Regions from separate parts of the Rhizobium brockwellii genome, predicted to be linked through region 1. Evidence: riboswitches for the same ligand, from Rfam matches in the RefSeq annotation. Region 1 holds a riboswitch; the other holds the start of a gene.
What was found. Region 1 has a riboswitch for S-adenosylmethionine ahead of metA (homoserine O-acetyltransferase MetA). Riboswitches for the same ligand answer to the same signal wherever they lie in the genome.

Region 1 (4,418 bases):
GGAGGAAAGCCGCCAGAGCGACTGCTCCATGCGCTCCACTCTGCTCGACACGAAAGTACCGCTTCCGTGGCGCGATTCCAGTGTGCCGGATGCCATCAGATCGCGATAGGCGGTGCGCACGGTGACACGGCCGAGCTTCAGAGCCTCGGCAAGGTCGCGCTCGCCCGGGAGTGCGGTGCCGGGCTTCAGCAACCCTTCCTGAATGAGGCCGGTCAGCGTCTGCGCCAGCCGCTTGTAGAGCGGCCCGGTCAGTGCCTCGTCGCGCAGGCCGCGGCTGTTTAGTTCCACTATCAGACTGGTTCTATCCATAGGCACATAATAGAACCTATATAGAACCAATCGGCAAGACAGAATCGAGTGCCGAAAGAAAAAACCCTCGTCGGCGGGCCGTCGAGGGTTTCATAGCGATCAAATTTGACAGTCGTGCGTCGACAGCGCCGCGCGTTTAGAAACGCGCGGCGCTGGAGGATGCTCAGTTCTTGGTGAAGATATAATCCGTCTCCTGGCGCAGCACTTCGCCGGGGCGCAGAACCGCATTCGGAAAACCTTGGTGATTGATCGCATCCGGCCAGACCTGTGTCTCCAGGCAGAAGCCGGCGAATGGACCGTATTTGCGCCCGCCGATGCCGGGAGCCCCAGTATCGAGCTTGAAGCCCGCATAGAACTGGACGCCTGGCTCGGTGCTGCGCACTTCCAGCGACACACCCGAATACAGGCTGCGGGCGAGCGCGACACTCCGCTTGGCGGTGCGCTCGCCCGACAGGCAGAAATTATGGTCGTAGAACATCTGTTCGCTGCCGACGAAACGCTTCATCGGCGCCATCTCCCGGAAATCGAATTCGGTGCCCTCGACGGAACGGGTCTCGCCGGTCGGCACCTGCTTCTCATCGGTCGGCAGATAATGATCGGCGGCAATCATGATATCGTGGCCAAGCGCATCTTCGCGACCGTCGAGATTGAAATAGGCGTGCTGGCAGACACTGGCGAGCGTCGGCTGGTCGCTGGTCGATTCATAGGTGATCGACAGTTCACCGTTGCCATGCACCCAGAAAGTCGCCTGGATGGTGCAATTGCCGGGATAGCCGGCGCGGCCATCGGGATCGACGATCTTCAGCACCACGCGGTCGACGTCATGCTCGACGATCGTCCAGTTGCGTTTGGCGATATTGTCGCTGCCGCCATGCAGATGCGTCACGCCGTTTTCATTCAGTTCGAGCTGATAGTCCTTGTCGTCAAGCGTAAACCTGCCGCCGCCGACGCGGTTGGCGCAGCGGCCCGGTGTCGCGCCGAAATAGGATGAATAGAGGGGATAGCTATCGAAATCATCAAAGCCGAGCTGCAGCGGCGCGTCATGGCCCTCGAGACGCAGATCCTGGATGACCGCGCCCCAGCTTATGATCTTGGCCGTCAGCCCGCCGCCCTTGATCTCGACGCGATAGACGGTCTCACCCGCCTTCGTCTGCCCGAAAACGTCCCGCTCCAACTTATCCGACATATCGACCGTCCATTCTATCCCTGCTGCAAATTCCTCAATTCGGAATCGATTTGAGGAATTTGCAGCGATTCAAAGTGTGCCTTGCACGTCCGATGAAGACGCGCGGTGTGGTAGGGTTCAGGACAGGAACCTGCCCGCATTTGTTTCAATCCGCAACCGGCCGATCGGAAAGAAATGCCGCAGCGGTGATGCAGCGGCACCAGCTCGCGGCGCGATCGGCAACGGTCAGAGGTCCGTGCCGATCTCTTCCACATCAAAGGGCGTCGTCTGGTAGATTTCGTTGATCCAGTTGCCGAACAAGAGATGCGCATGGCTGCGCCAGCGGTTCTGCGGCGCAAGCGCCGGATCGTTATGCGGGAAGTAATTGTGCGGCATCTTGATCGGCACGCCGGTATTGACGTCGCGGAAATACTCGTCGGAAAGCGAGGTGGAATCATATTCGACATGGTTGAACATGTAGAGCCGCCGGCCTCTCTTCTCGTGCACGAGGCAGACGCCCATTTCGGCTGATTCCATCAGGATCTCCAGGCTTTCGGATTTCTCGATATCGGCGCGGCGCACTTCGGTCCAGCGCGACACCGGCACTTCGAAATTGTCGGAAAAGCCGTTGAGATAGATCGAGGAAGGCTTCAGGTTCCGGTGGCGGTAGACGCCGAAGGCCTTCTCTTTCAGCTCGTATTTCGGAACGCCGTGAAAATGATAGATCGCCGCCATCGCGCCCCAGCAGACGTTCATCGTCGAATGGACGTTCGTTTCTGTCCAGTCGAGAATCTCCTGCATCTCCGGCCAATAAGTGACGTCCTCATAGGGCAAAAGCTCGATCGGCGCCCCGGTGATGATGAAGCCGTCGAACTTGCGGTGCTTTACCTCCTCCCAGGTCTGGTAGAAGGCAAGCAGATGATCCTCGGACGTGTTCTTCGCCTTGTGGCCGCCGATGCGAATGAGCGACAGTTCCACCTGCAGCGGCGAGGCGCCGACGAGGCGGGCCATCTGCAGCTCGGTCTTGATCTTGTTCGGCATGAGGTTGAGCAGCCCGATCTGCAACGGTCGGATATCCTGACGGATCGCCAACGTCTCGGTCATCACCCGCACACCCTCCTGAACCAGGGTTTCGAAGGCGGGCAGCGTATCGGGGATCTTGATGGGCATTGCGGTCACTCGATCAAAAACAAAAACCGGCGGCGACAAAAATCGCTACCGGTCCGCACGCGGCCCTTTAGCGACTTTTTTAACGTGGCTGCAAGCCGGCCGGCCAAATCACCACGGAGGCCTTAATTAGACCCAGTCTGATTGCGAATCAACTGGCGAATGCATGCAGGAGAGACCCATGCAAGCATCATCACACTTTAATGACTGATAGAATCTGTTGATAGACCCGTAACGCCACCATGTTATTTATAAGGGTATGGGCGATTTGGAAAAGCGTAATGGCAGATAAAATCGAGGGGAGGCCGGGCATCGTAAGGCAGGATAGGGTAGGGTATGATTTCAGCCTGACATATCGCCTCGGCGTCATGTTCTCAGCATTCTGGAATTCGGAAGTGCGTGGCAGGGTGCTGTTTCTGGCGACCGTGCTGATCCTCGTTATCCTGGCGACATCCTACGGCCAGGTGATTTTGAACGAGTGGAATGCGCCCTTCTACGACTCTCTGGAGCGCCGCGACCTCGGCGAATTCTTCCACCAACTCGAAATCTTCGCGATGATCGCCGGCACACTGCTGCTGCTCAACGTGCTGCAGGCCTGGCTGAACCAGATGACGGCGCTCTATATGCGCGAAGGCTTGTCACGCGATCTTGTTGACCAGTGGCTGAAGCGCAAGCGGGCGCTGCGGCTTGCCTCCAGCGGCCTGATCGGCGTCAATCCGGACCAGCGTCTGCACGAGGATTCCCGCAACCTTGCCGAAAGCACGACAGGGCTGGTTCTCGGCCTGCTGCAATCGACCATTCTTCTGGTGAGCTTCATCGGCGTGCTCTGGGAGCTTTCGAGCGGCTTCATCTTCCGCATCAGCGGCCATAGCTTCTCCATTCCGGGCTACATGGTCTGGGCGGCGATTTTCTATGCCGCTTCCGCCTCGGTGCTGAGCCAGGTCGTCGGCCGCAAGCTGGTGAAGCTCAATGCCGATCGTTTTTCGAAAGAGGCCGAGCTTCGCTTCACGCTGATGCATGCCAATGAGAACATGCCGGCGATCACCGTTGCCCGCGGCGAGGAGAACGAACGCCGGCGCATCAACGCCGATATCAGCTCGGTCCTGACAGTCGTCAAGCGGCTTGCCATGGCCAATACCAATCTCACCTGGGTTTCGGCCGGCTATGGCTGGCTGGTGATCGTCATCCCGATCATCGTTGCCGCCCCCGCCTATTTCTCCGGCGGCCTCACCCTCGGCCAGTTGATGATGTCGGTCGGTGCCTTCAACCAGGTCAACACGGCGCTGCGCTGGTATGTCTCCAATTTCGGCCCGATCGCCGAATGGCGCGCCACGCTGATGCGCGTCACCGATTTCCGCCAGGCGTTGCTCGACATGGAGGAGGACTTCGACCTGAAGGACAGCATCGCCTATGAAAACACCGCGCCCGACACGCTGACGTTGAAGGATGTGGTGATCGTCGCCAAGGTCGGCGAAGACATCGAGGAATGCGGCGGTTTCCGCCTGCGTGAAACCAATGTCGTGATCAAGGCCGGAGAAAAGATCATGATCAACGGCGATCACAGCGTCAACCGCAAGCTGCTCTTCCAGGCGATGGCCGGCCTCTGGCCGTGCGGCAGCGGCACGATAGGCCTGCCGCCAATCGACGACATGCTCTTCGTTCCGCAGGTTGCCTATGTTCCTGGCGGCACGCTGCGCGAGGCGCTGGCCTTTCCCGAACGTCCCGAAGCCTACGAGAAAGCCGCCGTCGAGGCGGCCCTCGACAAGGTTGGTCTCCA
Region 2 (4,418 bases), 710 kb from region 1:
TCCAGTAACGATTGACCAGCCGAACGGCGATGCCGGAATTGTTGCTGATTACAATCCGATAACCCCAGACATAGCGGTCATCGTCCGGATCGGATTGCTCCTCCAGATAGAACGGTTCGACGACAACTTCGATGTCTCTTGTGAGGGCGCGATACATGCCTTGCACCTTAGTCAAGATATCTTACCCGTATCTTATAAGAGGCCCTGTCCGTCAAGAAACGGAACAATTATCATCGCTGAAATGGCTGTGATCCGAAGGGTTTTCGATCGTTAAGCCTAATTGTCAGTGTTAATTCCGTTTCGGAACGCCGCGGCGGGCAAACTTGTTCCCCCCCCCCCCGGTCTCACCTTGGTGAGATCCGGCCTCACCTTGGTGAGGTCCAGCACGGCCGAACCCCGAGCATGTCGCGCAAAGATCGCGACGTGCTTTGATGAGATCCGGCCGAACCCGCGTGAGATCCGGCCGTCATGACTGTCGATCAGGCCGAGACCTTGGCAAGCGCCTTGGCGAAATCCTCGATCAGGTCGTCGGTATCCTCGATCCCGGCCGAAAGGCGGACCGTGCCCGGAGAAATGCCGAGTTCGGCGCGCGCCTCATCCGTCAGGTTCTTGTGCGTCGTCGTCGCCGGATGGGTGATCAGGCTCTTGCTGTCGCCGAGATTGTTGGAGATCTTGACGATATCGAGCGCGTTCTGCAGCGCAAAGGCCGCATCCTTGCCGCCCTTCAGCTCGAAGGCGACCAGCGTCGAGCCGCCGGTCATCTGCTTGGCGATGATATCGGCCTGCGGATGGTCCTTGCGGCCGGGATAGATCACCTTGGCGACCTTGCCCTGCTCGGCCAGGAAATCGGCGATCTTTGCCGCATTCTCGGTCTGCTGACGCACGCGCAGCGGCAGCGTCTCGATGCCTTTCAACAGTGTCCAAGCATTGAACGGCGACATGGCCGGGCCGGTATGGCGAAAATAATCGTGCAGGTTCTCGTCGATCCATTCCTTGTCGGAAAGCACGACGCCGCCGAGGCAGCGGCCCTGGCCGTCAATATGCTTGGTGGCGGAATAAACGACGATATGGGCGCCGAGCTCCAAAGGCTTCTGGAAAAGCGGCGTGGCGAAGACATTGTCGACGACGACCTTGGCGCCGATCTGGTTGGCGAGCTTGGCGACGCCTGCGATATCGATTACTTCGAGCGTCGGATTGGTCGGGCTTTCCAGGAAGAACACCTTGGTCTTTGGCGTGATCGCCTTTTCCCAGTTCGCCAGATCCCGGCCGTCGATCAGCGTGCAGTCGATGCCGTATTTTGGCGCCAGCGTCTCGACGACCCAGCGGCAGGAGCCGAACAGGGCGCGCGCGGCGACGATATGATCGCCTGATTTCAGCTGGCAGAGGATCGCCGCGGTGACGGCGGCCATGCCGGAAGCCGTGGCGCGGGCGTCTTCGGCGCCTTCGAGCATGCACATGCGCTTTTCGAACATGTCGTTGGTGGGGCTGCCGTAGCGGGCATAGATGAAGCCCTCCGTCTCGCCCTTGAAGCGGGCTTCGGCCGCCTCCGACGTCTCGTAGACGAAACCTTGGGTGAGATAGATTGCCTCGGACGTCTCGCCATATTGCGAACGCAGCGTGCCACCGTGGACGAGTTGGGTTGCCGGGCGCCAGGTCTTGCTCATGCCATCACCTTCACATAAAAAAAACCGGTCGCAAAAGCAGACCGGTTTCAACCCGGTCTTTTTAGCCACTTGTTTAACGTGGCTGCAAGCCGACCGGCCAAATCACCACGGGATAATTCTGCAATACTGCTGTTAGCTGCTTGCGTCAATTCCCCGAGTTTGGTTTTGTCGGCGGCAAATGATGGATGAGGCATGATGGCTCGCGAAACGGGAATTCTGGCGGATCGCGCGATCTCCGCGCTGTTCGAAACGGGGCGTCTGATCTCCGAGCGGGAGCTGGACCGCGACCAGATCCAGCCGGCAAGCCTCGACCTGCGCTTGGGCGGCAAGGCTTTTCGCGTGCGCGCCAGCTTCATGCCAGGCCCCTCGCATCTGGTGTCCGACAAGCTCGACCGGCTGAGCCTGCACGTGATCGACCTGTCCGAAGGCGCGGTGCTCGAAACCGGCTGCGTCTACATCGTGCCGCTGATGGAGAGCTTAGCGCTGCCGGTCGACATGTCGGCCTCGGCCAATCCGAAGAGCTCGACCGGGCGCCTCGATATCTTTACCCGCGTCATCACCGATTACGCCCAGGAATTCGACAAGATCCCGGCAGGCTATTCCGGCCCGCTCTATCTCGAAATCAGCCCGCGCACCTTCCCGATCGTCGTGCGCCGCGGCTCACGCCTGTCGCAGATCCGTTTCCGCGTCGGCCAGGCCCTGCTCGGCGAGCCGGAACTGTTGAAGCTGCACGAGAGCGAGACGCTAGTCGCCAGCAAGCTGCCGAACGTATCAGGCGGCGGCATTGCCCTGTCGATCGACCTCGCCGGAGACAAGGACGGCCTGATCGGTTATCGCGGCAAACATCACACTGCCGTCGTCGACGTCGACAAGAAGGCCGAGCACGACCTCTTCGATTTCTGGGAGCCCCTCCACAGTCGCGGCCGCAACGAGCTGATCCTCGATCCCGACGAATTCTATATCCTCGTCTCGCGCGAGGCCGTGCACGTGCCGCCGGATTATGCAGCCGAGATGACCCCGTTCGATCCGCTGGTCGGCGAATTCCGCGTTCATTATGCCGGCTTCTTCGATCCGGGCTTCGGCCATGCGCCTGCCGGCGGGCGCGGCAGCCGTGCCGTGCTCGAAGTGCGCAGCCACGAGGTGCCCTTCATCCTCGAAGACGGCCAGATCGTCGGCCGCCTCGTCTACGAACATATGCAGGAAAAGCCCGCCAGCCTCTACGGCTCCGGTCTCGGCTCGAACTACCAGGCCCAGGGCCTCAAACTCTCGAAGCACTTCCGCATCTGAGCCTTCCCGACCGCCGCGACTTGACAGCGGCCCACATCTGTTGGAAATCTCGCTTCATCGCGGGTGTAGCTCAATGGTAGAGCAGCAGCTTCCCAAGCTGAATACGAGGGTTCGATTCCCTTCACCCGCTCCAGCTATTCATCCATCGATATTAGATAACGGCGGCTGGCGACCCAGTTAAGCCAAGGCTTTCCAGTTTTTCTTATGTTTCCGGCAGAACTTGCTGGGGACCGGTGAAAGCTGGTCCCCATCGACTTTCGGAGAAGCAAGCTGCAACTCGCTGTGCTTGAACGAGTTGGAAACCTTCGGCACTACCTCACTTCGGCAGTTGAGATTTACACGCCGACCAAGACCTAATCCCCGAAAAACCGGATCTGCTTGTACCGACGATGCGCGATGGTCACGCTCCTGTCGGGCCAGATGATATAGGCTTCCTCCACGTGCCGGCGCTATTAGTCGATGAAATCATGCGGAAAGGCCGAGCGTTGCGGCCCTTGTAGCCGGCATCGGCGACGATACGGGAAAGCGTTGCAACACATTGTCCGATGCAGCGTGCCGGCTTAAGGATGCGCCCGGTCATTCCGGGGAAGAACGATGGACGGCAAATTCGAAAGTTACGATGCTGAACAGCGGGCCATGATAGATTGGTTGACCGGCCGGTCCCCCGATGCTCGTCATGCTATTGCGCAAGATCTGAACTTCGACTTCGCTGAAGATGTGTTCGAGTGGATCCTGACGCAGCCGGACTGCGATCTGGCAACTGCCGCAAGCTATTTCTGGCGGACAGAACCTTTCGACCTTCTCGAAAATTCTGCCTACAGGAGCGAAGACAGCATGACGGTGCAGCGGCTGATAGACCGCGTCAATGCGGGTTTTTATAGCCGGTCGGAGATTTTTTATGGCGGGCAGGAGCCGCGAGAAGGCGAAGAGGTGGACAGCTCGACACTTGAAGAAGCCGAACTGCTTCGAGAGTTTGCGCACGACCATAAGGCTTCCAATCTTCCCTGGACTTTACCTGAGGCGTTAGTGCCGCCGTTTGGGCATCGCGCAGTTCGCATCTCGGATGAAGAAGATCCCGATAAATCGGAAGAGCTCAGAAAGCTCTTTGCCGGGCTCGGGACAGGTTCCGGACTAATTCCAGCAGAAGCGATGGGGGCGGATCAGCCTCCAGGAAAGATGCCGCAGCCGGCGCAACAATTCACCGTCGGAAAAAAGCAGCAGCGTCGAGCAGGTCGCCTTTCACGCCGTTCTACCTTTACATCGCATTCGTTGCGGCGGGATGGGGATTGAGCTACGTCTTCGACCCTCCCAGGCACGTATATACGGTGATGCTCTGTTGCTGTCTCGGGTTCGCCCGCGCCACGTTCACGCAAGTGCGATTTGGAATGAAAGAGAAGGCTGACAAACGAGTGCAGACAGTCTCAATGGAGAGAAGCGTGGGTACCGCCAGGGTGAAGCCTCAAGGAA

Region 2: it holds a riboswitch for S-adenosylmethionine, as region 1 does, so the genes downstream of both, RLCC275e_RS00845 (O-succinylhomoserine sulfhydrylase) here and metA (homoserine O-acetyltransferase MetA) in region 1, are expected to answer to the same signal.

What each region holds. Positions count from the first base shown of each region.
Region 1 is NZ_CP053439.1:4,298,062-4,302,479, forward strand. Features, by position in the region: gene RLCC275e_RS21075 (GntR family transcriptional regulator) at 1-309, opposite strand, end outside; gene RLCC275e_RS21080 (aldose epimerase family protein) at 473-1,495, opposite strand; gene metA (homoserine O-acetyltransferase MetA) at 1,721-2,644, opposite strand; SAM riboswitch at 2,692-2,769, opposite strand; gene RLCC275e_RS21090 (ABC transporter ATP-binding protein/permease) at 2,884-4,418, shown strand, end outside.
Region 2 is NZ_CP053439.1:168,577-172,994, forward strand. Features, by position in the region: gene apaG (Co2+/Mg2+ efflux facilitator ApaG/CorD) at 1-157, opposite strand, end outside; gene RLCC275e_RS00845 (O-succinylhomoserine sulfhydrylase) at 480-1,664, opposite strand; SAM riboswitch at 1,705-1,783, opposite strand; gene RLCC275e_RS00850 (2'-deoxycytidine 5'-triphosphate deaminase) at 1,857-2,951, shown strand; tRNA gene RLCC275e_RS00855 (tRNA-Gly) at 3,011-3,084, shown strand; gene RLCC275e_RS00860 (DUF4274 domain-containing protein) at 3,546-4,241, shown strand; gene RLCC275e_RS00865 (imm11 family protein) at 4,388-4,418, shown strand, end outside.